DNA from 3 places in the Azotosporobacter soli genome. Region 3 is predicted to be linked to each of the others. Evidence: riboswitches for the same ligand, from Rfam matches in the RefSeq annotation. Region 3 holds a riboswitch; each other region holds the start of a gene.
The links. Region 3 has a riboswitch for S-adenosylmethionine ahead of QTL79_RS09905 (methionine ABC transporter ATP-binding protein). Riboswitches for the same ligand answer to the same signal wherever they lie in the genome.
Positions count from the first base shown of each region.

Region 1: another riboswitch for S-adenosylmethionine. It lies ahead of QTL79_RS12950 (trans-sulfuration enzyme family protein); the one in region 3 lies ahead of QTL79_RS09905 (methionine ABC transporter ATP-binding protein).
Region 2: another riboswitch for S-adenosylmethionine. It lies ahead of QTL79_RS05565 (pyridoxal phosphate-dependent aminotransferase); the one in region 3 lies ahead of QTL79_RS09905 (methionine ABC transporter ATP-binding protein).

Region 1 covers NZ_JAUAOA010000016.1:14,311-24,915, forward strand. The annotation lists gene QTL79_RS12920 (DUF1847 domain-containing protein) at 1-223, shown strand, start outside; gene QTL79_RS12925 (transporter substrate-binding domain-containing protein) at 243-1,085, shown strand; gene QTL79_RS12930 (amino acid ABC transporter permease) at 1,099-1,797, shown strand; gene QTL79_RS12935 (ABC transporter permease subunit) at 1,825-2,535, shown strand; gene QTL79_RS12940 (amino acid ABC transporter ATP-binding protein) at 2,538-3,290, shown strand; gene QTL79_RS12945 (MalY/PatB family protein) at 3,290-4,516, shown strand; SAM riboswitch class I at 4,687-4,791, shown strand; gene QTL79_RS12950 (trans-sulfuration enzyme family protein) at 4,873-6,042, shown strand; gene QTL79_RS12955 (DUF2292 domain-containing protein) at 6,039-6,377, shown strand; gene hydE ([FeFe] hydrogenase H-cluster radical SAM maturase HydE) at 6,412-7,443, shown strand; gene QTL79_RS12965 (DUF2325 domain-containing protein) at 7,625-7,915, shown strand; gene QTL79_RS12970 (hypothetical protein) at 8,388-9,608, shown strand; gene QTL79_RS12975 (hypothetical protein) at 9,613-10,386, shown strand.
Region 2 covers NZ_JAUAOA010000003.1:369,844-380,448, forward strand. The annotation lists gene QTL79_RS05540 (2-oxoacid:acceptor oxidoreductase family protein) at 168-692, opposite strand; gene QTL79_RS05545 (2-oxoacid:ferredoxin oxidoreductase subunit beta) at 689-1,480, opposite strand; gene QTL79_RS05550 (2-oxoacid:acceptor oxidoreductase subunit alpha) at 1,504-2,652, opposite strand; gene QTL79_RS05555 (4Fe-4S dicluster domain-containing protein) at 2,649-2,849, opposite strand; gene QTL79_RS05560 (hypothetical protein) at 2,915-3,268, shown strand; SAM riboswitch class I at 3,317-3,421, shown strand; gene QTL79_RS05565 (pyridoxal phosphate-dependent aminotransferase) at 3,509-4,696, shown strand; gene QTL79_RS05570 (MetQ/NlpA family ABC transporter substrate-binding protein) at 4,693-5,511, shown strand; gene QTL79_RS05575 (purple acid phosphatase family protein) at 5,573-6,835, opposite strand; gene QTL79_RS05580 (DUF441 domain-containing protein) at 7,011-7,469, shown strand; gene QTL79_RS05585 (ATP-binding protein) at 7,536-9,515, opposite strand; gene QTL79_RS05590 (DUF4337 domain-containing protein) at 9,544-10,074, opposite strand; gene QTL79_RS05595 (sensor domain-containing diguanylate cyclase) at 10,105-10,605, opposite strand, start outside.
Region 3 covers NZ_JAUAOA010000009.1:12,774-23,378, forward strand. The annotation lists gene QTL79_RS09885 (D-2-hydroxyacid dehydrogenase) at 83-1,033, shown strand; gene QTL79_RS09890 (HD domain-containing protein) at 1,030-1,488, opposite strand; gene hisZ (ATP phosphoribosyltransferase regulatory subunit) at 1,547-2,746, opposite strand; gene QTL79_RS09900 (YerC/YecD family TrpR-related protein) at 2,763-3,074, opposite strand; SAM riboswitch class I at 3,215-3,319, shown strand; gene QTL79_RS09905 (methionine ABC transporter ATP-binding protein) at 3,391-4,449, shown strand; gene QTL79_RS09910 (methionine ABC transporter permease) at 4,418-5,071, shown strand; gene QTL79_RS09915 (MetQ/NlpA family ABC transporter substrate-binding protein) at 5,098-5,913, shown strand; gene QTL79_RS09920 (MetQ/NlpA family ABC transporter substrate-binding protein) at 5,941-6,768, shown strand; gene QTL79_RS09925 (histidinol phosphate phosphatase) at 6,817-7,584, opposite strand; gene QTL79_RS09930 (TetR/AcrR family transcriptional regulator) at 7,660-8,268, opposite strand; gene QTL79_RS09935 (YegS/Rv2252/BmrU family lipid kinase) at 8,517-9,398, opposite strand; RNA gene ssrS (6S RNA) at 9,498-9,676, opposite strand; gene QTL79_RS09945 (thioesterase family protein) at 9,802-10,200, shown strand; gene QTL79_RS09950 (GNAT family N-acetyltransferase) at 10,282-10,605, opposite strand, start outside.

The DNA.
Region 1 (10,605 bases), on a different contig from region 3:
GGCGATGTGCAACCCGATTCTGCAGGCGCAATTGTTAAATCAGCAAGAAACCGATTTAAATGTTGTGATTGGATTGTGCGTTGGTCATGATTCGCTGTTTCTCAAACATTCCGAGGCGCTGGTGACAACTCTGGTGGTTAAGGATCGCGTGATGGCGCATAATCCCGTAGGTGCATTGTATAATGCGCAATCGTACTACAAACGTTTATTGCAAGAGTCATAAAATAAAAGGCGGGATAAAGATGATGAGAAAAGAAAAATGGCTACATAAATTGGCTCTTGGGGCGCTGTTGACGACAATGCTGTTTGCTGCGGCGGGCTGCAGTTCATCAAATTCAGCGGATGCAGGCAGTGGGACGAAAAAGAAAATTATCATCGGCACCGGCAGTGAATATAAACCGTATTGCTATCTGGATGAAAAAAATAATTTAACCGGATTTGAAGTAGAAGTGTTAAAAAAAATCAATGAACGGTTGCCGCAATATGAATTTGAATTTAAAAATTTTGATTTTAATGCAATTTTAGTCAGCTTGGAAACCGGAAAAATTGATTTGGCCGCACATCAATTCGAAATCAATCCGGATCGCAAAAACAAGTTTTTATTTGGCGATGTTGGCATAACAACCTATGATTTGCAACTTGTCGTCAAAGAAGAACGGACGGATATTCAGTCGCTAAACGATTTGGCCAATTTGAACGGTACGGTGGAAGTCGGCAAAGCGTCGGCCAATAAAACGGCAGTGACGGACAAATGGAATAAAGAAAACGGCAATCGGCTTAAACTGATTTTGGAAGCATCGGATCCGACGATTACGTTGCAAAATTTAGCGTCAGGCAAAACCGATGCGTTTGTAAATATTCAACGCAATGTGGATGCATATAAAACGACTTACGGAGCTAAAATCAAAGTGGTCGGTGAACCGATCAGCCGTTCGAGCGCGTATTATTTGTACCGTAAGAATGACGCGACAGGGACGCAGCTGAAGCAGGATGTGGATCGTGCATTGCAGTCGCTGAAGGATGATGGTACATTACTGGAACTGTCAAAAAAATGGCTTGGCGGCGATTATGTTTCGAAAATTTAAAGCGAGGTAACGTATGCTGGAAAATTTATTTAGCGTTGGCTTGTTTTTCACTAGTTTTCCAACGCTGCTTAGCCGCATTCATATTACGCTGGCGATTGTTGCGGTTGCGTTTATTGTTGGTCTGATCGGGGGCATCCTGCTGGCGGCGGCGCGCATCTATCGGTTGCCGTTTGCTGCGCCAGCTGCTGCAGCCTATGTATCTTTTATTCGAGGGATTCCGCTGTTGGTGCTGCTTTATATCGTATATATCGGCTTGCCGCTGCTGGCCGAAGCAGGGGGCATTCATATCAATCGCCTGGACAGTCTTTGGTTTGTGATGATCGCCTATAGCATGAACAGCGCTGCCTTTTTATCGGAAATCATCCGTGCGGCAGTAAAAGGGATAGACGGTGGTCAGCTTGAAGCGGCTTATGCTGTAGGCATGACGCGCCGTCAGGCCTTTAGCCGGATTATTGTTCCGCAGGCGCTGCGGATTTCGTTGCCGTCATTAGGCAACAACATCATTTCGTTGTTGAAAGATACGTCACTTGCTTATACGCTGGGCGTAATCGATATCGTCGGGGTTATTAAGGCGATTAGCAGCAACACCTACCGTTCGCTGGAAGCTTATACGGCGGCAGCTGTCATTTTTTTCGCGTTAAGCTTTCTGCTGGAACGAATGTTTGCCAAATTGCAAATCACGTTAGGCATCGAGCAGATTAAACCGCAATGATAATACAAAGGAAGAGGAGGAGAAACAGTGGGATTTCAGTTTGATTCGGCATTTTTCGTTTATGAAATCGGTATTGGCATTCGGTTTATTCCGATAGTATTGCTTTTGTCCGTCATACCATTGTTGTTGGGCTTAAGTGTAGGCGGCGTCATTGCTGTGATTCGTCTGCTGAAAGTGCCGCTGCTCCACTCATTGGCTGCGCTTGCGGTTACCTTTTTACGCGGTGTTCCATTATTGCTGCAGCTTACGATTTTGTACTTGGCGGTGAACATTGGCGCAGAAAGTTTGAAAGAGTTTGGGCTTGGCGGTTTTTCTGCCAAGGATATTTCTTATACCTGGGTGGCAGTAGCTGGCTTGTCGATTCATGCCGCCGTCTACTTGTCGGAAGTGATTCGCTCGGCGTTGCTGGCGGTTCCGGCCGGTCAGTATGAAGCTGCAAGGGCTGTCGGCATGAACAATCGTCAACTGTTGCTGCGCATCATCGTGCCGCAGGCGATGCCGGTCGCATTGCCTTTGATCGGCAGCAATTTTATCGGTTTAATTAAAGGCTCGGCGGTGGCATCACTGATTTCCGTTGTTGAGCTATTAAATGGCACGCAGTTTGAAGCAAATGGAAACTATAAATTTTTAGAGGCATACCTAGCAGCGGCGCTATTGTACTGGTTATTATGCTTTTTGGTGGAGCAGGTAATTGCCTTTGGCGAAAATAAGCTGCGCGCATCTGGATGGAGTGGATAAAAATGATCCAAATAACAGGAATAGAAAAAAAGTTTGCCGAACATAATGTGCTAAAAGGAATTGATTTATCCGTTTCAAAAGGTGAAGTGGTGGTGATCATCGGACCAAGCGGATCGGGGAAAACGACTTTTTTGCGCTGCATCAATTTTCTGGAACAGGCGGATGCCGGGCGGATTGAAATAGGCGATTTGGCTGTGGATTGCGGCTTGGCGACGCGTCAAAATATGGTGGCGATGCGACGTAAAACAGGCATGGTTTTTCAATCATACAACTTGTTTCGCAATAAAACGGCGTTGGAGAATATTACCGAAGGCATGATCGTAGTGCAAAACGTGCCGAAAAAAACGGCGCAGGAGCGGGCGAGGCAATTGCTCGCCGACGTTGGGCTTAAAGGAAAAGAGGGGGCATATCCGCAGCAACTGTCCGGGGGACAGCAACAGCGCGTTGCGATTGCTCGTGCATTGGCGCTCGATCCGGAGGTGATTTTGTTTGACGAACCGACTTCAGCGCTGGATCCTGAATGGGTGGGCGAGGTACTGGGCGTGATGAAGCAAGTGGCCAAAGCGGGACAGACAATGATCGTGGTTACGCATGAGATTGCTTTTGCAAAAGAAATTGCCGATCGGGTCATTTTTATTGACGGCGGAGTGATCGTTGAGCAGGGGCCGCCGCAGGAAATTCTAAACCGTCCGCAACAAGAAAGGACGCAACAGTTTTTACGGCGATTGTTGCCGATGGAGGATTATGTTATCTGATGCAGAAGCTAAAAGATAAATATATGGAGAAACAGGTGATGAAAATGGCTTTTGACTTTGACAATGTAGTGGAGCGTAGGGGAACCGGCAGTCGCAAGTGGGATGGCGTTCAGGATGTGTTTGGCGAAGAGGTGCTGCCGCTGTGGATTGCCGATATGGATTTTTCTTCGCCGCCGGCAGTGGCCGAAGCCCTTCAAGAACGAGCCGCACATCCGATTTATGCGTATAATACGCAGGAAGAGTCGTTATATGAGGCAATCATCGAGTGGAACCGACGGCGTCATGCTTGGCAGATTCAGCGCGAATGGCTGTTGCTGACGCCCGGTGTCGTTCCGGCATTGACGCTGGCAGTCTATTCGTTTAGCAAAGAAGGCGAAGGCGTAATCATTCAGCCGCCGGTCTATCCGCCGTTTTTTGAACTGGTGAAAGACAACGGCCGTGCGGTCGTGGAAAATCCGCTGCGATTGCAAAACGGTCGCTATGAAATTGATTTTGCCGATCTGGAAGAAAAAATGGCCGATCCGAACAATACCTTGTTGCTGCTTTGCAGCCCGCATAACCCGACCGGACGCGTCTGGAGCCGCGAAGAATTGGCGACGCTTAAAGAGCTGGCCAGGCGTTATCAGGTAACGGTATTGGCTGACGAAATTCACAGCGATATCGTTTACCGGGGGCAACGCCATATTCCGCTGGCATCGATTGAAGGCGGTGCATCAGACAACATTGTCACGTTCATGGCGGCAAGCAAGACGTTTAATGTGGCAGGACTGAATCTTTCGTATGTCGTCGTTCCCTGCCCGCAAAAGCGCAAGCAACTGGACAATTGGATCGGGCGTATTCATCTGCGGCGCAATAATTTGTTCAGCGTATTGGCTACCGAGGTCGCGTACCGGCAAGGCGGCGAGTGGCTCGATGCATTATTGCCCTATCTGGCTGCTAATGCCGAATATGCCGCACAGTTCTTACAAGACCGCTTGCCGGAAGTCACGATGGTGAAACCGGAAGGTACGTATCTGATCTGGCTTGATTTTAATAAGTACTTTTCCGACAGCCGTGAATTGGATCGTTTTATGGTGCAGGAGGCTAAAGTGGGTTTGAATTCGGGCCGGAGTTTTGGGCGACAGGGAGAGGGGTTTGTCCGTCTTAATATTGCAACGTCCCGTCGTATTTTGCACGAAGCGCTGGAGCGAATCGAACAGGCTCTTAAAAAAAGGGGAAAAGAATAGGCGGCTAGGATGGCGGGGGAGCCTCAGGTCAAGCAAAATGTAAAACGTAAAGGTAACAATATGATGGAGAATGGCTTGAATTTTATCTGATTTGTAATGCGTGATGGCGAAATGAGTTGACAAATCGATTTGTGAGATGGTAAGATAACGGACAAGTAAATATGGATCTTCTCTTATCAAGAGTGGTCGAGGGACTGGCCCGATGACACCCGGCAACCGGCAGCAATGCAGTGGTGCTAATTCCAGCAGAGCAAAAACGCTCTGACAGATGAGAGAAAGGCGTTTTCGCAATGCGGACTCCTTTCCTCGGAAAGGGGTCTTTTTTATATCTGTTTAAGAAGAAAGGAATGATTGTTATGTATTTTGATTCGAAAGCGGCGCAAGTCGGGACTTGTAGTGATGTAAGAACCGGGGCGGTAAGTACACCCATTTATCAGACTGCGACCTTTTGTCATCCTGCGTTAGGCCAGAGTACAGGCTATGATTATACGCGCAGCCATAATCCGACGCGGCAAATTTTAGAAGAAGGCATAGCTGCGTTGGAAGAAGGATATGCAGGCTTTGCATTTTCTTCCGGCATGGCCGCGATTACGGCGGTAGTGATGCTGTATCGCGCAGGAGATCACTTGGTGGTCAGCGAAGACTGTTACGGCGGGACATACCGCGTGCTGGAAAAAGTGTTTGCCTCATTTGGCTTGCAAATCACTTTTGTCGACGGCAGTGATTTAGCCGCCGTCAAACAAGCGATTCGAGCGGAAACAAAGGCAATCTTTGTGGAAACGCCATCCAATCCGCTAATGAATATAGCCGATATTGAAAAACTGGCGGAATTGGCGAAAGAAAATGATAGTATGTTAATTATCGACAACACATTCTTGACGCCTTACTTTCAACGCCCGTTAACGCTAGGCGCGGATATTGTGATTCACAGCGCATCCAAGTATTTGGCCGGGCATAATGATTTAATCGCCGGGTTGGTGGTTGCACGTACGCCGGAGATTGCAGAAAGAGTTCGCTTTGTGCAAAATGCCGCCGGTGCGGTGCTTAGTCCGAATGACAGCTGGCTGCTGATTCGTAGTTTAAAAACGTTGGCGCTGCGCATGCGGCGGCACGAGGAAAATGCGAAATTATTGGCAGTCTGGCTCACACAGCAAACGTGGGTTGAACAGGTTTATTATCCGGGGCTTGATAAGCATCCAGGCAAAGAAGTTCAGGATCGTCAGTCGAGCGGTTATGGCGGAATGATTTCCTTTCGCGTGACTTCGCCCGAATTGGCGGCGCATATCTTAAAAAAGGTTCGACTCTTGCGTTTTGCAGAGAGCCTTGGCGGCGTCGAAACGCTAATTACGCTGCCGGCGGTGCAGACACATGCCGATGTTCCGCCAGAGGTCAGAGAGCGACTGGGGGTCACGCAAAACTTACTTCGTTTATCGGTCGGAATCGAAGATGCGCGCGATTTGATCGCCGATTTGGCGCAGGCTGCGATTGGAAATGCTGAGCAGGAAGCGGGGCGGGGAAAGATATGAGTGCCGGAACTGCATTTGTCAACGCCATTGTCGAAGAATCGGTTCGTCAGATTCGCTTTGGGGTGCTGACCATCATTGTTCAAGACGGAAAAGTGGTTCAACTGGAACGTACGGAAAAATTTCAGGTGCAAGCCGTGCAAAATAAAACCGTGCAAGCGGAAAAAATAAATGCGACAGTCTTGGAGCGGGTTCGTGAACACATTTGCCAGGAAATGACCGGCATGCGTTATGGGCAAATTCTTGTGAAAATCGTCAACGGTCGCGTCAATCAGATCGAGAAAACGGAAAAACGACGCTGGGCAGGCGCGTGCGGCCTTGACGGCGAGGGAATCTGAGTTTAAATAGTGAGGCGAGAAAAGGAGGAACGGTATGCTGCGCTTACTTGAAAAAGCGGAACAGACGCATCAGCTAACGAAGGAAGAAATCGTCGAGCTGTTGTCGGAAGAAAATTATGATGAAGCTCTATTTGCTTCAGCGGATCGGGTACGCCGGAGCTTCGTCGGCGACGGCGTTCATCTGCGCGGTTTGATTGAGTTTTCTAATATTTGCAAGCAGAATTGTCTGTACTGTGGTTTGCGGCGTGATAATAAAAAAATCCGCCGCTATCGTTTAACTTCGCAAGAGATCATCGATTTCGCGGCAAAGGCGGTGCAATACGGCTATAAGACTGTCGTACTGCAGTCAGGCGAAGACGACTCTTACGACGTGGATACCATGACGACAATTATCCGGCAGCTAAAAGAAATGGAACTGGCCGTGACGCTAAGTTTGGGCGAAAAGAGTCGAGCGGATTACGCCGCCTACAAAGCGGCTGGTGCAGATCGATATTTGCTGCGCATTGAGACATCAGACAGGGAACTGTATGAAAAACTTGATCCGGGACAAAGCTGGGATAATCGCTATCGTTGTCTGCTGGATTTAAAGGAGCTTGGTTTTGAACTTGGGACAGGTTGCCTGGTCGGGCTGCCCGGACAATCGCTGGAGTCCATTGCGGATGATATCTTATTGTTTGCGAAATTAGACGCCGATATGGTTGGCATCGGACCTTTTATCGCCAATCCGGACACGCCGCTGGCTCAGGCTGAAAACGGCGCTTTTGCACTCAGTCGCAAGGTGATGGCGTTGACTCGCTTGCTGTTGCCGGAGGCCAATATTCCGGCGACAACGGCCATGGAAGCGTTGCATCCGCAAGGTCGCATCCTTGCGCTGCAAAGCGGCGCCAATGTAGTGATGCCGAATGTGACTGAAGGGGAATATCGTAAAATGTACCTGCTTTATCCCGGGAAAATTTGTTTGAACGACACGCCTGCTCATTGCCGCGGCTGCATTACCGGAAAGATTAACGGCATCGGCCGCCATGTCGCAACGGACTTTGGTTTTCGCAACAAAAAGAACAAATGACTTGCAGTAGTGGTCGATGTGTGTTAAAATCAATAAAATAGAAACTTTGAAAAGTTTTAATTGCAATGGGGCAAAAGGGGAAACTTGCCGATTGGACATCCAAAGGCCGGGTTTCGGACAGTGCATGCTGTTCGACCCGGCCTTTGTTTATCGTAACAATGAAAAGAAAGGGGCGGGAACTATGTCAGTGATGCTTGTTGGCGGCGATCGGTTGGAGAGTTTGGTAAAGTGTTTGGACAGTTTTGGCATGCAGACGATAAATCATGTCAGCGGGCGGAAAAAAGCGGAAATGAGAAAACTGCATATTCCCGCAGCAACCTCTTTAGTGGTGGTGATTGTCGACTATATCAATCATATGACGGCAAAACATATTAAAGATCAGGCGAAAGCCCAAGGGATTCCGGTTTTATTCACGCCCAATTCCTGCTGCAGCCTGGTGGCAAAATTAAACGCAACTAACTTTATGCAATGAGGAGGGATGCAAGATGCGGGAAAACCAACTTTTGCCGTTGGCAATTTCAATGACCTGGCTGTTTAGCCTTGTTTTGCTGAATAACCGATGAAGAAAGCAGACTTTGCTTTAGCAAAGAAAGCGATGGAGAGAAAAGCAATTTTAAAACAGCAGATAAAAACATAGAAAGCGAGTAGGCAAAATGATTCATAGCCTACTCGCTTTTTATGATGCTTTTAAATAATAAAACTTAATCGAAAAATAAGGCTGGTAATAAAAGGTAAAACGAGAGCGATGTAGAACGGGATAGTGTAAAGCAGGTAATATTCTGAAAATCGGTGTTGAAAGTGGAAGGTTAGATGCTGATAGGACAGAGAAGGGGGGGGGATTGCAAGACTAAATGACCGAATGTTTCGTCAAAAATGCGTGGTTCGTTATAATCACCCCAAATAGGCTCGGTTTGCTCGAATTAAAGTATGAAAGGGGTATTTCAATGAAAAGAACAACATGGCTGATGATGGTTTTAACCTTACTGTTGGTGATGCAGTATGGAGCAACGCAGGCGGTTGCTGCTTCCGGATCAGGATCGGTGTTGCTGGATCCCCGGGATGGGATGTATTTTACCAGAATCATCAATCTAACCGGTGAGCAACTTTCAATCGCTGTTGCGAATGACTCCACTTTTGCAAATAACAAATATGCAAATCTATATTCCACTGGCTTTTCGACAAGCGGCAATGCATTGAATAATCAACAAAATGTCTTTGCAGCGACGCCAATCAAATTAGATACTCTTTTAACGCATAAGGCAAACAAGTCGTATGCGATAGCGAAAGGCAACGCGTATTGGGAAGGCATGATTAATCTTTGCCCATTAATACCTGCTTCAAACGAAAACAATTCCTATTCTACTTATTCTGGGCATTTCAGCCAGGGGCAACGCTTGACCTTAAATACAGTAAACAATCCAAGCTCAATTTTAAATGGTGCGTACATTCAACTAGGCTATGAGTATTCGTCAAAGAAAAACATTCTATGGGGTAAAGTTTTTGATTTTGCCTTCTCCAGCATCAAAGATGCGGCTGGGATCATTATTGCCTGTGAAGACGGAGATGTCGAGGAGATTATCTCTTCGGGCGTAGATCTGGTGAAATCGATTGCAGATGCCTCTAAAACAAATCCAGTGACGCCTTCCTTGAATTCTGCAACAAAACTTACCACCGCGCAAACGACAACGCAGACTTCTAAATTCACAAATCAAGTTACTAAAAATTACGCACAAGCAACAGCCTTCTTTGCGTCAGCCAACGCGGGCGTTTATCTTGGCGATTCGACGGTGAACAACCAGATCAATACGTTGGCATCGACGAAGCAGCTTGTGGTTACGCTTACGGCTGCGGATAACACGGTTCGCTATTTTACGGCGCCGGCATATAACATTTACATTAAAAATGTGCAGGCGGCTGGAGACAATGACATCAATGAATGCACGATCGCAGTGCTTGACGGATGGATTTACAATTTGGCGGCAGGAATGTCGCAATACAGCGGAACAGTGAATTTGCAAAACTTAAACCTGCTGCAACTGATGTATTATGCGGGCAGCGCGACGCAGCCCGCCGCCTCGACGGCAACGACGCCGGCGGTGATTAAGAATGTCCCGGCAACTCCGGTCAAGATTATCGGCGTGAAGACAGCGTATATAGGAGGTTAGAAAAATGAAAAGAATCAATGCGATCGTACTCAGCTTGACGGTGGCGTTCGTATGCTTGATGCCAATTAATGCGCAAGCGCTGCTTTCGCTGGATGACAGTCTCTATAATCATTTGTATAATGGAGCGGCTTCCGACAATTATAATAAAGGTGCGGTCTTGATCTATCGCGGCTGGAATACAGGGCCGCTAGGATATAAGACGGAAATGATAAAGGCGATACCGCATATGAACATTGTAAATTTGACGGGAGAGACGCTAAAAATTACGGCGGCAACCGGTTGTTTCAAAGCTCCTAATCTCGTTAACAATGTGTCTCTGGTACGCTCGAATAATCAGAGTATGAGCTATGCATATGCCTTTGACTTGGTTGGAAGCACCAGTAAAAACCCCAGCGGCTATATCGGTTCCGACGATAATAATGACAATCCTGGGCCGGCAGGTACTGCTCAAGGTGATAATCAATGGTGGAAATCGCTGAGTGATTCAGGCGCCGCCTGTGACTTGACAATGAGCGTGGGCAGCCATTCCTTTAATCTGCATGTGGATTGGGGCAACAATTATAATGCATTGGAGGTTGCGCATGCGGATCTGGTGACGATGTCGCTGCGTGACGTCGGCACAAATCAGTATGCTTCCTATCTCGTGAATAACGGCGTGATCAATCGCGGGCTGGTATATTTGAACGGCTACACCGATTCCAGCGGCAAACCGTTTGAAGTATTTTTGGTGGCTGGCGATCGGACCAATATCACGTTTCTGGTCAAGTATGTAAATTAGCAGGCTGATAAAGATGAGGAGAATCGTGGCGAAACATTGGTTTTGCTGTGGTTCTCCTCGTTTTTACTAATTTCTGTTGTAATGAACAAGACATAAGAGAAGAAAAGGCGACAAGGAAAAAGGGGTTTAAGAAAAAACGTGGAAATGTTGTAAATATAATACTGAAATTTCTGACAGTGTATTCGGTGAGTATGCTCAGGAATATTGTTTTAGCACGAT
Region 2 (10,605 bases), on a different contig from region 3:
CTTTCTTTTTCTCTTAGTTGGAATCTTCCGTCTTTTCGCCAAAGTAAAAACGCTGCACAGCCGCACAAAGCAAAGCCAAAGACAGCGGAAAACGAATGTAACGTTTTGCTTTTTCGTTCTCCACGTTCTTTCACACGTCGTTGTGCAAGCGCGCAGCGCTTTCGTTTCTATTTTACCGATTCATAACCGAGACGCAGCGCCTCCATGTTTTTGGCAACGGTCGCCGGAGGTACACGGTGCGCAACCGCTTTTTGAATCGTTTCAAACGATACCACGTTCGTCACCTTGACTAAGACGCCAAGCGCGATGATATTGGCAAAGAGGTCGCGCCCCAGTTTTTCCTGCGCCAGACGCGTAATCGGCGTCTTAACGATTCGGCCGCCAAACACAGGTACTTCCGGAACCAAATCCTCATCGATAATTAAGATTCCGCTTGTCGGCAGATCGGCGATATATTTCTGCGCTGCCTGCTGCGTCATCGCGAGCACGACATTCGGCGTTACGACTTTCGGATGATAAATGAAACTGTCCGCAATGATGACCTCGGCCTTCGACGCGCCGCCGCGCGCTTCCGGTCCGTACGATTGCGACTGCACCGCTTCCTTGCCTTCCATGATCGCGGCTTCCGCCAAAATAATACCGGCGGTGATTACCCCTTGACCGCCCGAGCCTGATAATCGGATCTGGTTCATACTTCTCCCTCCCCTGCCATGCAGATGACCTGCGCATATTCGCTGCAATATTCGGGGAACTGGCTCTTATGCAGTACACCGGTCGGAATTTTTCCTTCGCGCTGTTCTTCGCTCATTTTTTCGTAAGCGATCAGCGGCACGGCTTGCTGGCTCATGCCTTTCAGCATCGCGGCCGCATCGCCGAGCTTGTTGCGACGGCCGTATGAGATCGGGCACGGCGTCATTGTTTCAACAAACGAAAACCCCTTATTGGCGATGCCCTCTGCAATCAGGTCAACCATCTGGTTCACATGATAGGCCGTACTGCGTGCAACATAGGTCGCACCGGCCGCCTTCGCCAATTCACAGGCGTCAAAAGCACGGTCGACGCTGCCATAAGGCGCAGTTGTCGCCTTCTTGCCGAGCGGCGTGAGCGGCGATGCCTGACCGCCGGTCATGCCGTAAATGTTGTTGTTAAACAAGACGACGGTCAGATCGACGTTGCGCCGTGCGCCATGGATGAAATGGTTGCCGCCGATAGCCGTGCAGTCGCCGTCGCCGGTGATGACGATGACGTTCAGTTCCGGATTTGCCAGCTTGATGCCGGTTGCAAACGGGATCGCCCGACCGTGCGCGGTATGCAGCGTGTCAAAGTCCATATAACCGGAAGCGCGCGATGAGCAGCCGATGCCGGATACGATCACCGTTTTGTTTTGATCAAGGCCCTGTTTGTCGATGGCCTGCGCAATCGCTTTCATCACGATGCCGTTGCCGCAGCCGGGACACCAGATATGGGGCAGACGATTCATACGGAAATATTTTTCGTGCGCTCTCACTTTGCCACCTCCGCGTTCAGGTCTTCTATCGCCGCGACGATTTCCTGCGGCGTAAAGATCTCCGTATCATATTTAGGCAGCGATACCACCTTGGCCTGTCCGGCAGCGACCCGCTCCACTTCCAGCACCAATTGGCCGTAATTCATTTCCGGCACCAGAATCGCTTTTGCCTGCGCCGCAATCTTCTTGATGATCTTGTCGGCGAACGGCCAGATCGTCATCAAGCGTACCATGCCGACCTTGACGCCTTTCTTGCGCGCCGCTTCCACGCCCGCATACGCGGTCCGCGCCGTGCCGCCGTAAGCGACGACAACGATTTCCGCGTCCTCCATGAAGAACTCATCATAATGCGTGATTTCATCCTGCGCGCGCATAATTTTTTCATGCAAACGGTGCGTGACATCTTTGGTCAGTTTAGCATTGCCGCTCGGAAAACCGGTTTCGTCATGAAAGAGACCGGTGACATGATAACGATGTCCGGTTCCGAAATCGGCCGGACTCGGCACCAAGTCGTCCATCGGTTTGAACGGTTTGTATGGTTCGCCTTCGGTTACGACCGGCTTGCGGCGCGGATAAACGTCGATTTCTTCGGGACGCGGCAGTACGACGCGCTCGCGCATATGCCCGACGACTTCATCGAGTAAGATGATGACTGGCGTACGAAACCGTTCTGCATAATTAACAGCCTTTACCGCAACATCAAACGATTCGCGCACGGTCCAAGGCGACAGCGCGATCATCGGATGATCGCCATGCGTACCCCAGCGCGCCTGCATGATATCTCCCTGCGAAGGAGATGTCGGCTGGCCGGTCGAAGGACCGGTCCGCTGCACATTGACGATAACAGCCGGAATTTCGGCAATGCAGCCATAACCAATCAATTCCTGTTTCAAAGAAAAGCCAGGGCCGGACGTCGCCGTCAGAACTTTTTTACCGGCCAGCGCCGCGCCAAGCACGACAGCAATACCGGCAATTTCATCTTCCATTTGGATGAACGTGCCGCCAAGCGCCGGCAGCGCTCCGGCCATGTGTTCGGCAATCTCGGTCGACGGCGTGATCGGATAACCGCCAAAAAAGCGCACGCCTGCGGCTAAAGCGCCTTCAGCGCAGGCTTCGTTGCCCTGCATCAATCTTGCTTCGCTCATTTGCTCACCTTCTTTTCCACATAAATGGCATAATCCGGACAGCGCAATTCGCACTGGCCGCAGCCGATACAGTCTTCACCTTTGAGGACTTGAACCTTACTCAAGGTATCGAGACCCAGCACTTGTTTCGGGCAGAGCCCGACGCAAATGTTGCAGCCTTTGCATCGCTCGCTGATAATTGTGATTTCGTGTTGCATACTGCGCCTCCCTGAATTTTTCTTCAATAATCTTCGCTCGACTGGCGGGATAAGCTGCAAACTGTTTGCGCCGCCATGCGAACCGCATCGCCTTTTACATTGACAACAAAGAACTGTTCTTCTCTGCGTTCAAAGAAAAATCCTCCAGCCAATGCAAGAAACTTTGGCTCACAAATGTGAAAAGCCTGCCGCAGCAGGCTTTCTCTTGCGAAACGAACCTCGTTGCCTCTCGTCAAAAACATCGCCTTGCTTCAGCAAATGATGCAGCCTGTTATTTCTCTATTTCCCGCAGCACTATTTCTTGCAACAATTCGTTTGTCCGTTTCACCGGGACTAAATTGTTAAAATTAATTCTATCATTCTCGACCACGCTGCGTCAAGGCGAACAACTTACACAAAAACGCCATTTCGCCCCTTGACACGTCATTGAATATTATGGTACCATTGGCATCATCAATTATATACTGACTTCATCGAGAGCAGCCGAGGGACTGGCCCTATGACGCTGCGGCAACCATCGCAATCTTGCGAACGGTGCCAAATCCATCAGGATCTTTCCTGACAGATGAAGAGCGGATCGCCTCGTAAGCCGATCGAGCCTCTTCACTGTGTGAAGAGGCTTTTCCTTATTTTAAACGGCTATAAAGGAGAATTACACTATGTCAAACACCTTACTGCCTTACGCTTCCGAAAAAGCCAGCCAGTTCAGCGAATCGGTCATCCGTGAAATGTCGCGCATCGCCGCCGCGCATCAGGCGATCAATCTCGCACAGGGTTTCCCCGACTTTCCTGCGCCGAACGAAATCAAAGAGGCCGCGGTCACGGCAATTAACAGCGATTACAATCAATATGCGATCACCTGGGGCAGTCAGTCGCTGCGTGAAGCGATCGCCTGGAAGAGCCGGCGCGATTACGGCATCGAACTCGATCCGCAGCGCCAAATCACCGTTTGCTGCGGCTCAACGGAAGGCATGATCGCCACGCTACTCGCTACCGTCAATCCAGGCGATGAAGTGATCATTTTCCAGCCTTTCTACGAAAATTATGGACCCGACGCCATCTTGTGCGGTGCGACGCCGCGCTATGTCGCGCTGCAGCCGCCGTCCTTCTCTTTCTCGCCGGACGAACTGAGCGCCGCTTTTAATGAACGCACCCGAGCCATTATCATCAACACGCCGAATAACCCGACCGGCAAAGTTTTTAACCGTGACGAACTGCAGCTGATCGCCGATCTTTGCATCAAACACGACGTCCTAGCGATCACCGATGAGATTTATGAGCACATCTTATTCGACGGCGCGCTTCATGTCCCGCTTTATACGTTGCCTCAGATGGCGGAGCGCACCATCGTGATCAATAGCATTTCAAAGACTTACAGCGTTACCGGCTGGCGGATCGGTTTCATTCTCGCTTCGTCGGAAATCACGCAGTCGATCCGCAAGGTCCATGACTTTCTCACGGTCGGCGCGGCCGCGCCGCTCCAGGAAGCCGCAGCGGCCGCATTGCGCTGGGAACCAGCCTATTATCAGGAGCTGGCCGAATTTTACCGCGCACGGCGCGATTATCTGCTGCGTGAACTGACACAGCTCGGCTTTTCCTGCTGCACGCCAAGCGGCGCATATTACATCATGGCCGACATCACGCCGCTCGGCTGGGACAACGATATCGCCTTCTCCCGCTACCTGGCCGAAGAGGTCGGCGTTGCGGTCGTTCCCGGTTCGAGCTTTTATCAATCGGATCATCCCAAGCGTCATCACTTCGTCCGCTTTTGCTTCTGCAAAAAGATTTCCACACTGGAAGCCGCGGTCGAACGACTGCAAAAATTGAAGGAGGTTCCACGAAAATGAATCGAAAACGCTTTTTCTTACCGACACTCTTAGCCGTCATCAGCCTCTTGACCGCCTTCGCCGCCGGTTGTTCAAACGGCGCAGCGCCAGGCAGCGATAAGCCTTTGAAATTAGGCGTCACCGCCGGGCCTCACGCCGAAGTCGCCGAAATCGTGAAAAAAACAGCGGAAAAAGACGGCCTCAAAATCGAAATCGTCGAATTCAGCGATTACGTCCAGCCCAACGCGGCTTTAAGTCAGGGCGATATCAAAGCCAATAGTTTTCAGCATCAGCCCTACCTCGACAATGTCGTCAAAGACCGTAAGTTTGAAATCGTTTCGGTAGCCAAGACCATTCTTTTCCCGATGGGCATTTACTCGCAGAAACTGAAAACGATGCAAGATTTGCCGAACGGTGCCGTGATCGCCATTCCCAATGACCCGACCAACGGCGGGCGCGCCTTGCTGCTCTTGGAAAAAGCCGGTTTGTTGAGACTGAAAGAAGGCATCGGCCATACCGCGACGCCGACTGACATTGTAAGCAATCCGAAGAACCTGCGCTTCAAAGAACTCGACGCAGCACAGATTCCGCGTTCGCTGGGCGATCTCGATCTTGCCGCCATCAATACCAATTATGCAATGACAGCCGGTCTGTTGCCGACCAAAGACGCGCTGCTCTTAGAGGACGGCAATTCACCTTACGCCAATGTCATCGCAGTGCAAACGAAAGATAAGAACGATCCGGCAATCGCCAAGCTGATCAAAGCCTATCAGTCACCGGAAGTGAAAGCTTTCGTCGCTGAACATTTCAAAGGCGCGGCCATTGCCGCCTGGTAAAGCATAATAAAACAGCCGGGAGGTGAACGGGCTTAGCCTGCTTCACCTCTCGGCTGTTTTATTATTTTCCTTTGCGCACTGTCCAAGCGTCGATCAAAGCACCGCTTTGCATAAACGATTTCACGCTCAGTTCGCCGCCGTTGACTTCGACCGTCATATAATTCGGCTCGTCAATCGGGTTGAAGAAGAATTCATCCCAGTCCTTGGCCAGCGTCGCCTTATATGTCTTGGTTCCGCTCCGGCCGCAGGTCACGTAGATCGTGCCTTGCGCAGACTCTTGCATAATTTGTCCGCCGTAGAGCGGATAACTGCGGACATAATCATGATCATGTCCGGCAAAGACGATGTCGACATGATACTTGTCGAACAGCGGCGTCAATCCGTCGCGCAACTCTTCATCGCCGGGCTTCGGGCGGTTATGGTAGGGCGGGCGATGGATCAGCACCACCTTCCACTGTTTGGCGCTGGCCGCCAAGTCCTGTTCCAGCCAACTTTTTTGCAGCTCCAGCATATTGGCGACGAAACTTCGTTCTTCGCCGAGCTGACTGTCGAGCACACTGAAATGAACATTGCCATAGTCAAACGAATACACTTGCCCCTTCAGCCCTTCCGGTCCGTTGCTAGGAACCTTGAGCTGTGAGGTAAAAAGCGTCGGCAGCGAGAATTTGGCTTCCGGCGTATACGTTTCATGGTTGCCGACTACCGGGACAAGCGGAATTGCGTCAATAACTCCTTTTCCGGCGTTAAGCCAGCCATTCCACTGGCCGTAGTCCTGTCCGACATCGACCAGATCACCGACGTTGACGAGAAACGCGGCATCCTGGTTGGCCTGATATGCCTGATGCAGCGTCTTTTGCCACAGTTCATACGTATAGGATTGCGAATCGCCAAACATCAAAAACTTAAATTTTTCTGGCCGCGCCGGCGCGGTCGTGAAACTGTTGATCTCGCTCCACTCTTCACCGTCACCGACCCGGTACAGATAACGGCTGCCGGGTATGAGACCGGTCAGCGTGACCGAATGGATGCTCATGTTCCCCGCATTGCTCGCCAGTTCTTCCGCCTGCGCCTGTGCCGTACGGGGATTCACGGGCAAAGTGAAACCGTTCGTGACCTGCGCATATTGTACAAGCCCAGATTTCGCTGTGACGTCCGTTCGCCAGGTCACGGTCTGCGTCGTTTTCGGATCGGAGGCCCAGGTCAGCGTGACATGATCCGGCGCCGCCTTCGCGCCGCTCGGTCCCGACAGCAGCAAGGCCAATGCTGTGACCGCCGCGACGCCGAACAGCATGGCGCATTGGATTATTCGTTTTCTTTGCAGCATAGCATCCTCTCCTTTTTCCGCTATTCGTTCTCTTTTAAAATGTATCATCGCTCTTAGCACTATGCAAGCATGAAAAGCACTTCCATTAGACTTTTTCCCTCAATCTTAGTATGATAGGTAAAGTGTTCGTTTCTTCTTGCGCCACTGCGCAAAATACTTCCCAGGATGTGATTCGATGAATTTTGAAAACCTTCCCCTGCTGATCATTCTCGTCTTAGGCGTATTGGGCAATAACCATACCGTATCGATAGCTGCCCTGATTCTGCTGCTCATCAAGCTGCTCGGGTTCGGCCAATGGTTCCCTTTTATCGAAGCGCACGGCATCAATATCGGCGTGATCATTCTGACCCTGGCCGTTCTTGTACCGCTTGCGCAAGGGCGCATCGACGCAGGCGACATCGCAAGTGCACTAAAATCTCCTGTCGGTCTTGTCGCGGTAGCGGTTGGAATTTTTGTCGCCTGGGTCGCCGCCCAAGGCGTACCGTTCATGAAAGGCTCACCGGAAACAGTGACCGCGCTGGTAACCGGCACGATCATCGGCGTCTGTTTTTTCAACGGCCTGGCCGTGGGACCTCTCATCGCCGGTGGTATGGTTTCTTTACTCGTCAGCTTATCCGGTTTATGGAAGCAATGATTACAAGCAAGAGGGTGTCGCAAAAAGGTTGTTTAAAACCTTTTTTGCGACACCCTCTTGCCTTTTCTAGCCATTCAGATCTGAGATCGGCAGCTTGATAGTAAAGGTGGTTCCCTGGCCGAGTTCGCTTGCCACACTGATCTCGCCGCCATGCTTCTTGACGATATCGTAGCTGACGCTCAATCCAAGCCCTGTACCTTCACCAATTTCCTTCGTCGTGTAGAACGGTTCGAAGATGCGGTTTATCGCTTCCGGCTCAATCCCTTTGCCCGTATCGGAAACGCTGATGAAGATAAATTTCCCTTCCTGCCAGCTGCGGATTGCGATTCGTCCGCTGCCTTCGATGGCCTGCACCGCATTGAGCAAAAGATTCATGAACACCTGGTTCAGTTGTCCCAGATTGCAGTTGATATCGGGGATGACGCCCAGATCTTTCTCGACCGCAGCCTTGTACTTCAGCTCGTTCCAAATGATATTGACCGTGCTTTCAATACCTTCATTGACGTTGGATATTTTTCGCACGTCATCGAAGCGGGCAAAACTTTTCAAATCCTGTACGATTTTTTTGACCCGATCGGCGCCATCCAACGTCTCTTTCAGCAAATCCTGCGTATCGGCCAACAGATAGTCAATCTCAAGTCTTGTTCTCGCTTGCTCCAGTTCGGCCGTCAACGCAGCGATCCGTTCTTGGCACTGCTGACATTGCACATGCTCTTTGGGCAGTTGCAAAAGCGCCGCCTTGAACTCGTCCTGTACGGCCAGGAACGCGTTCAGCTTCTCGGTATAGCTTTGCAACATCCCCAGGTTGCTGATGATATAGCCCATTGGATTATTGATCTCATGCGCGACGCCAGCCGCCAGCTGACCGATCGAAGCCATTTTTTCCTGTTGCACGATCTGCGACTGCATATTCTTCAACTCGGCGTACGCCGCCTCTATTTCCGCTCTTTTTTGTTCCAGCTTCGTTTCCGCGCGTTTTCTTTCCGCAACTTCTCCCTGCAGCGCATCATTGGAGCGTTGCAGCACATGATTGAGCGAAAAGAGTTCCTGCGTCCGGATATCGACTTGCACTTCCAGACCGTCGCGCGCTTGTTGCAGCGCGTCTCTGTCCTTTTTCTGCTGCCAGAGGCCCCTCAACAGCGGCATGATGAACAAAATGATGATCAGGCTGCTGCCGCTAGCCGCAAGATAATAGCTCTGGCTGCGTTTGTTCAGATCGGCAAACACTGCCGCTTCTGAAACGCCGACACTGACGACGAGCGGATAGTCCTGTAAGGTTCGATAACTGTAGACCCGTTTTGTGCCATCAACCGCGCTGTTCGAAATATAGTGGCCTTCGCTTTTCTCTTTCAAGGCTTCCATCAGCGGCGCGCCGTTCAGATCCTGGCCGATTTCCGCATTGTCGCCGGAGCGCCGGGCCCGGATGATGCCGTCCGTGCCAACAAGTGCAATCGATGAATCCGGCCCCAAGTCAAGTCGTTTGTAAAATTCAGTGAAGTAAAACGGATCGACCGACACGACGACAACGCCGCCGAAGGAGCCGTCCGCCTTATTGATCCTGCGCGTCATCTGAATCGACCATTTGCCGGAGGAACGTCCCAAAACCGGTTTACTGATGAACAGCTTGTCGCTGTCCGAATTCAAATGGACTTTGAAATGTTCACGGTCTTTCAACGATGATGGGACGAAGGGTTCTTGGCTGCTGACACGCAGCTCGCCGCGTGCATCAATGATGCCAAGCAAAACGAAGGGCTGATCGGTCAGACGGCCTTCTTTGATGTAACCAGGTATGCCGATCCACTCATTGCTTTTTTCATATTCATATTTTAAGAATAAGACCGTCTGATCGACGCTCTTGATCGTACGCAGCGTGTGCTCTTCGAAGGAACGGGCAAAGTTCCCTGTCTCGCGTACGGCATTATTGATTGCAATCGTCCTCTCGTCTTCAAGTTTTAAGTATACTCCGCCCCAGATGACGCAAAGTAGAAAGAGGCCGAACAGAATGACTCCCACGACGATTGCACGAAAGGAAATCGGTTTTTCCATGGCTCTCCCATCCTTTCTTTGCCTGCTCTTATAAGATCAGTACCGCATAAAGGAAAAATCCGATGCCAACCGAACCGACGCCGCTGCCCACATACCAATATAGATAGGTTTTGTTAATCGCGGCGAGCGATGAGAGCAAGATGCCGACCTGCAAAAACATCAGCGCCTGCCCCAGAACATTATTGTACTTTTGCGCCATGTCGCGTTCCTGTTCGAGCTTCTTGGCCGCCTGCTCAATTTCAGTGCGTTCCTGACGGTAGCGTTCCACTTCCCGGTCAAAAATTTGCAGTTGCTTGACTACCTCAGGATTGCGCAGTGCCGCCGGCGTCATCGCCGCCAAACTGTCGCGCTGCACCTTGTATGTGGTTTCTTTTATGCTTTTCGCCTGATAATAGGCCCATTGATCCGACGCCTGGCTTTGCGCCAGCACCATACGATTACCGTATCCGGCCGCCTTGAAGGCAGACAGCGTCGCGCAGGCCGCAAGCAGCAGCGTCGTAATCGCGATAAAAGTCGTGATCTTGTCTTTCCATGTTTTTTTATTTGTATTGTCGCTCAAACGATAACCCCTTTTTCTTTTTCTTTTTCTTTAACTTTCATTTTCCTGCAGACAGACTCGATTGCGCCCCGCCTGCTTGGCTCTGTACATCGCCCGATCCGCGGCTGCCACCAGGATATCCGCCTCGAGCGACAGCGTTGGCAAAACCGCCGCAACGCCCAGACTGACGGTCACACAGCTTGCGACGCTGGAACCGGCATGCGGCAGATTGGCCGCTTCAATCGCATGGCGCATCTGCTCGGCAATTTGCGCCGCGCCCTGCAGATCACATTCCGGCAAGAGGAGGACAAATTCCTCGCCGCCAAAGCGGCCCGCCAGATCAGAGGCCCGTTTCGCAGCAGTCTTCAGTTCTGCGGCAATAAACTTCAGACATTCGTCGCCCGCGAGATGTCCGTACGTATCATTATACGATTTGAATTGATCGGCATCGAGCATGATCAGCGCGACGGAGGTTTGATCGCGCAAGCCTCTTTTCCACTCCCGCTGCAGCGCCGCATCAAAGGAACGCCGGTTGGCGATGCCCGTCAGACC
Region 3 (10,605 bases):
TGTCAATTGCCGCAGGTAGGAAAAACAGAACTGATGTAGAATTCATTCTCTTATAGCAATCTAAAAAGGGGAGATGCCAATAATGGCTGCACTGACAATACTAATTTTAAATAAACTATCCGCGCGCCACCGCGAAGTGCTCGAACGCACAGCGCCTGACTGCCGCATACTAAGCTGCGAATGGGAAGACGCTGCAAAATATCTTCCTGAAGCCGATATCCTCGTCGCCTGGGGATGGATGGATATCCAACCAATGCTAAAAAACGGGCATCAATTGAAATGGATTCATGCACTTAGCGCTGGAGTCGAAAATCTCTTGGCTCCAGTACAGGAAGACAACAGTATTTTATTGACCAACTCAAAAGGAATTCACGGCATTCCCGTTTCAGAGCATGTACTCTCGCTGATGCTCGCCTTCACACGTGGCCTTAATATTTTTATCCGCAATCAGGAACAACATCTTTGGCAGCGGTCCCCAGTAGATGAGTTGCATGATAAAACCATTGCCATCGTAGGCTTAGGCAGCATCGGCCGCGAACTCGCCAAAAAAGCAAAATGTTTTAGCATGCACGTCATCGCAACAAAGCAGACACAAACGCGTGAACTTTTTGTCGATCGTTTGTATCCGCCTGAACAGCTCGATGAAATGCTAGCCGAAGCTGACTTCGTAGTTGCGTCATTGCCTCTATTGCCGGAAACAAACCGACTCTTCTCTTTGTCACGCTTTCAAAAGATGAAGTCATCGGCTTATTTTATTAATATTTCCCGCGGATCAATCGTCAATGAAAATGATCTTATAACGGCATTGCAAGACGGAGTGATCAAAGGCGCCGCACTTGACGTTTTCGAGGAAGAACCGCTCGTCGAAACCTCACCGCTTTGGGAAATGTCTAACGTTATCATTACGCCGCATTTGGCCGCCTTATCGCCTAACTATATGGAGCGCGCGGTTAAGCTTTTGGGCGAAAACCTGGAGCGTTACCTCGACGGAAAAGAACTCGTCAATCTTATCGATAGCAAGAAAGGCTATTAGTTCAAGCTGTCCGCTTGACGCAACAGGGCAAGCTCCGGTGGTTCATCTTTCACCGGAGCTTTGTGATGCCTGGAAACAATTTCGATTACATCGCTTTCCGTGCCGATTTCCCGCAAGAATATCGCACTGCGTTTGGGGTGATTAAAATAAATATAAACGGCATGCCTTACGTTATCTATTTTTCCGCCACGGCCTTCTTTCGCCCAGCTCATAGCTGCTTTAGGCATCGCCGCATGCAATAAGACGGCTATAATTTTATCCCATGTACTGACGTCACCGTTTTGCCGTCCCACATCATGCAATAGGGCGCAACGAACCAAAAGCTGAACATCGAGGTTCTCTTTTCCAGCTGCCAGGCGAATCGCCGTATAAGCCACATTGAGTACATGTCTTTGGTCCGGCAGACTCATTCCCCAAAAGAGCCGTTGCTCAGCTTCGCGCAATTTTTCCTGCACAAAGCTCCGTTCCTCCTGCATTATGCGTGCATTCAAAGCCGACCAGACCTGCTTTACCCTATTCAGCATTTACATATACCAATCTGCGGCGTCCCTTTTCTTGTTGCGTCCATTTTGCATCTTCTTTTAACTGCGGGCGCATCGCAACTTCCACCTGATTGCCAGCCTGCCGAAGCTGCATTGCTTTTTTTAAGGCCTCTGCCAAGCAATCCGGCGCCCAGGCAAGATAAATATCGTCTTGAACGCTTAAAATGTTCGCCCCCTGTTTTTCCAACGCCAGCATGATCCTTTCAACGCCGAGGGCAAACCCAGTCGCTGGACACTCGGTGCCAAACGCCTCGAGCATCCTATCATAACGCCCGCCGCCGCACACTGGAAAACCAAGACCCGGAGTATATCCTTCAAACACCATACCTGTGTAATAGTCGAGATCCCTAGTAAGACCAAGATCAAAATTCACATAGTTTGCCACCTCATAATGAGTTAGCAGCTCATGAATTTCCCTTAGATTTTCTAACGCCTGCCGACAGATCGGATTCGATGTTAATTTGCCCGCTTTTGATAAAACCTCTGCGCCCCCATGCAAAAGAGGTAATTCCAACAACGCCGTTTTTTCATTTGAAGAAAGCGTAGATTCATTTAAACAAAGCTCGAGATCGACTAAGTTACGTCCGACAACGGCCCGCTTAAGGCGTTTCGACAAATCGCCCAACGAATCAATCGGATCCATGAGTCCATTAATAAAGTCAACCTGACCTAAGCTAAATTGAAAATTTTTCAAACCGGCTGAACGCAGACTTTCTACTGCCAGCGCAATAACTTCAGCATCCGCAGTACTGTCCGACACGCCAAGAACTTCGATTCCACCTTGATAGAATTCGCACTGCCGTCCTGTCTGCGCCTCTTCTTGGCGAAACACGTTCGTCAAATAAAATAATTTTAACGGCGGCTCCGCCTCTTTAAGGCGTGTAGCAGCCACCCTGGCAATCGGCGTCGTCATGTCATGTCGCAGAGCAACCAAGCGATTGTGCTGATCAAAAAACTTGAAGACCTGTCCTTGCGACTGCCCGCCATTGCCGACTTCCAGCGTTTCTAAATACTCAAAGGTCGGCGTCACCACTTCATCATAACCCCATTGCGCAAACAGTGTCGCTAAATCGGCTTCCACTCTCCGTTTTTCGGCAGCTTCTCTAGGCAAAAAATCTTTCGTCCCATAGGGAATTCTAGGCACAAAATCGAGTTGTATTGCTGCTTTCAATCTATATTCCTCACTTTCAATCTTTATTTTCTGGAAGTTTTGCAATCCGCTCTAAAATCAGCTTATAGCCGTCGGCGCCATAGTTCAAGCAGCGCTTGACCCGGCTGATCGTAGCCGTGCTGGCACCAGTACTCTCCACAATATCTTCATAGGTATGTTTCTCCTGCAGCATTTTTGCGACCTCTAAACGTTGCGCTAATGCTTTCAGTTCGCTGATTGTTGATATGTCTTCAAAAAACTGATAACATTCTTCGCGACTCTCTAGCTGTAAAATAGCATCAAACAAGCGGTCTGTACTCTTATCCTGCAACTTAGGATTAACTGTCATAGTCAGCCCTCCACACTCTTTATCACTTTACCTCGTTAAATTATATCATGAACTTTTTCCCCTGTAAAATTAAACTTATCTGTTGACATGCAACATCAGTCATGCTAGTATGTGTAAACAAGATCACAATTTCATATTCCACTTCATCTAGAGCAGCGGAGGGATTGGCCCGATGAACCTGCGGCAACCATCACAATTTGTGAACGGTGCCAATTCCTACAGGCAAATGTCCTGGCAGATGAAGCGTCAAGGTTGTTTTTCCTGCCGCTTCACTTTGTGAAGCGGCTTTTATTTTTTTTACGAAAGGATGTTTTTTTTGATAACTGTAAGCAATGTGTCCAAATCTTATCATGAAGGCGCCGCAACAATCACGGCCCTACGCGACATTCATCTGCAGATTAAACCCGGAGAAATCTTCGGTATAATCGGACAAAGCGGCGCCGGAAAGTCCACGCTGTTACGTTGCCTTAATCTGCTGGAACGCCCTGACCAAGGCAGCGTCAATATCGGCGGTACCGAATTGACAACCTTATCTGCAGGGGAACTACGTCAGGCACGAAAGCAAATCGGCATGATCTTTCAGCATTTCAACTTGCTTTCTTCGCGTACTGTTGAAGAAAACATTGCCTTTCCTCTTGAGGTCAGCGGTTGGACTCCAGCTGAAATTCGCCGCGAAGTCGATCGTCTCTTGCCGCTTGTCGGCCTGGAAGATCGCCGCACACATTACCCGGCACAGTTAAGCGGCGGACAAAAACAGCGCGTCGGTATTGCAAGAGCTTTGGCTACGTCACCTAAAGTACTCCTTTGTGACGAAGCAACTTCCGCCCTTGATCCTGAAACAACACATTCTATTTTGGGACTATTAAAGGAAATCAACCAAACACTCGGTCTCACGATCGTCTTGATTACGCATGAAATGTCCGTCGTAAAAGAGATTTGCCATCGCGTCGCCGTGATGAGCGACGGTCGGATCGTAGAATCAGAAAGCGTCTTGTCCATCTTCTCTGCGCCAACACATCCTGTCACACAACGTTTTGTAAAATCCGTCACCTCTTTAGATTTGCCCGATTTTTTAACCCATCTGCCGATTTCCGATACCGCCAGTCCGGACAGCAGTTTGCTCGTCCGTTTGACATTCATCGGCGACAACGCCAAACAACCGGTATTGTCTCGTCTCATTCGTCGTCTGGATCTTGACGCCACGATTTTGCAAGGCACCTTGGATTCTTTGCAAGGTACGCCGTTCGGCCATTTGCTGGTTGAATTGCGCGCTTCAGAAAGCGTCTTAGAGTCTGCCGTTTCCGAGCTGGAAAAGCACCAAGTAAACGTGGAGGTGATCGGCTATGTCGCCAGAAATTATCGAACTGCTATCTAAGTCGCTTTGGGAAACAACCGTTATGGTCAGCGTATCCACGTTGATTTCTACGCTAGTCGGTTTGCCGCTTGGCATTCTTCTTACCATCACAGGAAAAGGACATCTTCTGGAAGCACGCTCTTTGAATCGAGTCTTAGGCGCGATCATCAATGCCGGTCGTTCCGTCCCGTTCATCATTTTATTGGTCGCCATTATTCCTTTCACCAGACTCATTACCGGAACTTCAATCGGTACGATGGCCGCCATTGTGCCGCTCAGCATTGCAGCAATCCCCTTCGTCGCCCGCGTCGTTGAAACGGCGCTAAAAGAGGTAGACAATGGCATCATCGAAGCAGCCTTGTCGATGGGCGCATCGCCGTGGCAACTAATTTACAAAGTGCTGTTGCCGGAGTCCTGGCCAGGCATCATTGCCGGACTCACGCTTGCCATTATCAGTTTGATCGGTTACTCCGCAATGGCCGGGGCCATCGGCGGCGGCGGTCTGGGCGATTTGGCCATTCGATACGGATATCAACGCTTTCGCGCTGACATCATGCTGGCAACTGTCGTTATCTTGCTCATTCAAGTCCAATTGGTTCAGTCTTGCGGCGATTGGTTCGCCCACAAGTTGAATAAAAAATAATCTAAATTCTGGGAGGAATCATCACTATGAAAAAAAATCTTTTACTATCGCTCACATTACTTTCTCTGTTGCTTGCCTTCACCGGCTGCAGCCAACAGCAAAGTGCCGCACCAGCCGCCAAGACCACAGTCTTAAAAGTTGGCGCAACCGCCGTTCCCCACGCCGAAATTCTAGCCGCCATTAAACCGGATTTGGCAAAGGAAGGAATTGACCTGCAAATTGTAGAAATGACTGATTATGTTCGTCCAAACTTGGCTGTTGCCGACAAAGAACTGGACGCTAATTTTTTCCAGCACATCCCTTACCTCGAAAAATTCTCGAGCGAACGCAAGTTGGCACTGACCTACACCGCCAAAGTTCATATTGAACCGATGGGCATCTACTCCCGCAGCGTCAAAGACCTGACTCAGCTCTCTTCCGGAAGTAAGATCGCGATACCGAATGATCCGACCAACGGCGGACGTGCATTGGCACTCTTAGCTAAAGCTGGCATCCTGACGTTGAAAGACGGCGTTGGCGTACATGCTACCGTACAAGACATCACCGCCAACCCCAAACAGGTTAAAATTGTTGAGTTAGAAGCGCCTCAACTTCCCCGCTCACTCGATGACGTAGCATTAGCCGTTATCAATACGAACTATGCACTCGAAGCAAAGTTAGTGCCAACGAAGGACGCGTTGCTGTTAGAGCAAAAGGATTCTCCTTACGCCAACATTTTGGCCGTTCGCACTGGCGACGAGAAACGGCCTGAAATCCAAAAGTTGACGGCTGCCCTAACTTCTGATAAAGTTCGCAAATTCATTGAAGAGAAATACCAAGGCGCCGTCGTTCCGGCATTTTAAGTGTAAAATCGACAGGAGGTATCCATTTTGAGTCCGACATTGCGTTTTTTACGACTTATACTTTTACTAACAAGCTTAGCCGCCGTACTCTCTTGGCATACGCAGACGATTCTCGACAGCCAGCCTAAGCCGATACGACTTGGAGTAAGTTCTGGCGCGGAAGCGGAAATAGCTTATAAGATTAAAGAAATCGCACTGCAGGAAGATTTGGATATTGACGTTCGCGTTTACGGCGATTATCTGAAACTCAATGAGGCGTTGGCACGAGGCGAACTCGATGCCAACGCCTTTCAACCTGCTTATTATCTTGAAGCCGTCAATCGGGACCTCAGTTATAATTTGAAGCCGCTTACAGAAACCATTTTTTCACCGCTAGGCATCTACCGCAAGCAAAAAGAAACTGAGCCTGCATCGTTTTTACCAGCGCCTCATAGCACCGTGCTCATTTCGCAGGAAGCCAAGCAACAAAGCCGCAGTCTTGCTCTACTCTCCGAAGCCAGTCTAATCACACTCTCCAGCCAACCGGGCGGAATTTGGATAAATTCTGGCGACATTACGGCGAATCCTTTAGAACTACGTATCATTGTACAATCGGATGAAAGCTTATTTCTTTCTCAATCCGAGGCGGATTATCTTATCTTAAGTCCGGCGCAGGCTAAAAAACATGCCTGGCAGCCTTTGCCGGATGCCTTGCTTTTAGAAAAACCAAACGCAAACTTTGCTCACGTCTTGGCAACCCGTACGACCAACACTTCAACTGCCGCGCTGCAAAAACTGGCGTCCTTTTACGCCAGACCTGAATTGCACGCTTTTATGGCGGAGCGCTATAAAGGAAGCTGGCTGCCAATGAAATAAAACAAGGGTTAAGGAAGACTTTCAATCACGTCTCCCTTAACCCTTGTTTTATTTCATCTTGATCGGCTTACCATTTTTAAAATAGACAGCCTGCAATCCTACTGCATCTGCCAGCGCCAACGCATCCCCCAACCCGCGACCGACATCTTCCGGACGGTGCGAGTCCGAACCAATCGTTGCCATTTTGCCGCCCAATTCAGCAAACCGGCGATAAACAGGCAACAGACTATGCACCGTTTCGGAATTAAGACGGCGCGTATTAATTTCCATTGCCAGCTCGCACTCAGCTGCTTTTTTCAGGACGGGGTCAATCCATTCACGCATTGCCGCATACTCAATCTCTTTATTTTCATAAGGCGCATAGCGACAAATATAATCAATATGGCCTAATGTATGAATTCCTCGATATCGTCCGATGCACTCCGCCATACTTTCAAAGTAACGTCCGTAAGTTTCACTTTTTTCGCGTTCCTGATAAAAGGACGGCTGATAAATATCCTGTTCATCAACAAAGTGAATCGAACCAATCACAAAATCAAAAGGATATTCGTCAATAATCGTTTGCGCGGGTTGATGCTGTGCCAGCATCATGCCGATTTCAATGCCCAGCAACATATTCTCGCTGCGCTTTGCTTCATATTGGGAAAAATATTCTTGCACGTCAAATACAAATGCATTTTTTTCCGGATAACCGATATCCATATGTTCTGTAACAATAATTCCAATGCCTTTTTTCTCAGCTGCATCTGCAGCCTCGGCTAGCGTCATACGAGAATCGGTAGAAAACGTGGTATGAAGATGCGTGTCAAACAACATGGGACTTCATCCTTTCTTAACGTCTGCCTTATCACTTAAGGAAACGAGCTCTTTCAGCAACTATTTCTGCTTTCTCTATTTTTTCGCCACACCGTGCAAAAAAACATCGGCAATCGTCTTTGCCGATTCCTCAATCGAATCGACCATTCCGCCAAAAACAATCGAGACAATTGCGCTAAACAATCCGTACGCGGCTCGGTGCATGTCACAAGGTCGCAAAACATTCTTATCGCGCCCTTCCTGCAATACTTCTTCAATCATGCCAATCGATTGATGAAACCAGGCCTGATATTTATTCCGTTCTTCCACAGTAAAATCAGAATATCCTTCAACATCAAAGCCCCTTACTTCATGCATCATCACGCGCCATAAATCGCCATTCTGTCCATAAAATTCGAGAAATAAGCGGATCAAAGCTTCTACCTTTTGCAGCGGTTCTACTTCAGATTTAACTAAACGTTGCAGGTCTATTTCAAACGGCATGCTTTTTTCTTGAATCAACGTATAAAAGAGCTGTTCTTTATTGACAAAATAATTATAAACGGTACCTTTCCCTGTATCAGCCAACGCAATAATTTCATCTACCGTAGCGCGATGATATCCTTTGCGAGAAAAAATCACATAAGCTGCATCAAGTATTTGTTGGCGTTTATTCGGTATATCTTGTTGATGCTTTTGTTTCATAACCGTGGACTCCCCTCTTTCTAAAGCACGTTTCCATTTTCAAACGGACTAACACGGTAAAGCCCCTATTCTTCCACGCAATATAGGGCATTATTGAATTCTACATCTATTATAACAATAAATTGCACATAACGGTAATTTTACACCAAACAATGTTTCTTGCAAAGACAACTTAAAATTTTATGCCAACACACTTTGTTGAAAAAACAAGAGGATATCTTGCCTCAGCAAAATATCCTCTTACTCTTTTATGGACAAAAAACCTGAATTGCGGCCGGTATTGTCGTTATCTTCAGGGGCAACTCCGGCCCGCGCTCCCCGTCAAGATCGCTTTCCACCGTTTCCTGACAAGTAATCTGCAAGTCTTTGGCCTGCAAATAAATTAAATGCTTACTGCTATGATGACTTCCTTTTAAGAAGTGTAAGAACAGCGTCATTAGTTCCGGCAGACTACAACGCCTAACCGCTATCATATCTAACAATCCGTCATCAATTTTAGCATGCGGCGCTAACGATGGAAAACCAGCTACAGTGCTGCTGTTCGTCACGAGAAACAACAATACATCTTCTTCACTGCTCATTCCATCTGCTGTAATGCGAAGCGGCAAGGAGCGAAAATTAGGCAGTTCACCCAACCCCTTTAAATAGTACGCCATCTTACCCAATGTGTTTTTTAAGCCTATGTCCGCGCTATGCGCTACCGAGGAAAGGAGTCCTGCACTCGCCACATTGAAAAAATAGCGATCATTAACCTTTCCTACATCCACCAGCCTAGTTTTTCCCGCAACAACAACGCTAACCCACGCTTCAATCGAACGTCCTAACTGCAAGTAAACCGCAAAATCGTTCGATGTACCGCTCGGCAATATGCCAAGCGGTACGTTCATTTTGTTGGCGACAACCAGATTCACAATCTCATGTACGGTGCCGTCACCGCCTGACACTACGATGCCGTCTATCGCGAGTTCTTGCGCCAACTCAACAATTCGCTGGTTTTGGTTTCTCTCCTGTATTCGATATGGAATAACCAAGCAACCCGCACGCTGAAAGCGTTCAATCACATGATCTAATCGATACTTGAAACGCCCATCACCCGACAGCGGATTATAAGCCAGAATAAATCGTTTCACCTTAAAGCCTCCTTTCTCAAACACGTTCATTCTTTTATATACATTAAAAAAAGCAAAGGATTACCCTTTGCTATGCGATCCCTAAAGAAATCATCGGAAAAACAACCCGCAATACCGTGTCTCTTACTATGTTCAAACCCTGCCTAAGCAGGTGGGCGTCATAAAGCCTTGGTCTTGCCTTCCCCTTTGCAGAGGCCATGACAGCGCTAAGGCATCCAACTCCCGAAATGTGCAAGTCGGTTGAACATAAATAAGTGTCACGCACACCGCAGGCACACTATCTTTCCGACAGATTTTATGATAACATAACCCTCATAAAAAAACAAGTCGTTTTCCCCTACGCCAGCGTCTGTGCTACAATAAGCGTAGCGCAAGAAACAGCTAATTTATGAGGAGGTTTTGTATGGAATTTTCACTATCTGCCGGACTAACATCCGAAAAAAAGGAACTTGTCACAACCTTGAATACAGCAATTGCCTATGGAAGCGGCGGTCTTTCCGTTTACGCAACACCGGCAATGATCGGCCTTATGGAAGGAGCCGCGCTTTCTGCAGTCGATCCGCTATTGCCGTCCGGTTTCGCGACCGTCGGAACTCGGGTAGAGATTAATCATTTAGCCGCTACCCCGATCGGCATGACCGTCAGCGCAAATGCGGAATTAGTTGCAGTCGAAGGACGTAAATTGATTTTTAACGTAACCGCCTTTGATGAGAAGGAAAAAATTGGCGAAGGACGGCATGAACGTTTCATCATTGATTGCGCAAAATTCAGCGCAAAAACTACGCAAAAGATTTCATGTTAGAACAATGAAGAGGGAGTGATTGCATACAGCGATCACTCCCTCTTCACTGTTCTTCGCCTAGGCACATTCTTTGTCAGCAGATTATAGTTTCAGCGAAACCGATAACAATAAAGCGCCTCCGTCGTGCGGGATTAACGGGTGACGCTCCAAGCGCACTGCCTTTTCCAGTTCAAAGCCGCAACTTCGATATACCGAACGAGCCGACTCATTATCCGCCATAACCATTAAACTTACTTTAGGCAAACCAGAGGCCTCGGCTTCTCGTATTACCTGCTGAATAAGCGCTGCGCCAATGCCGCGCTGACGCCATTCAGGCCAAACATAGAGCGAATCCAGAAACAGGCTGTTTTCGACCCGTGAAGAGAAAAATTCCGCTATCTGTTGATAATTCTCTTCCCCCAACGC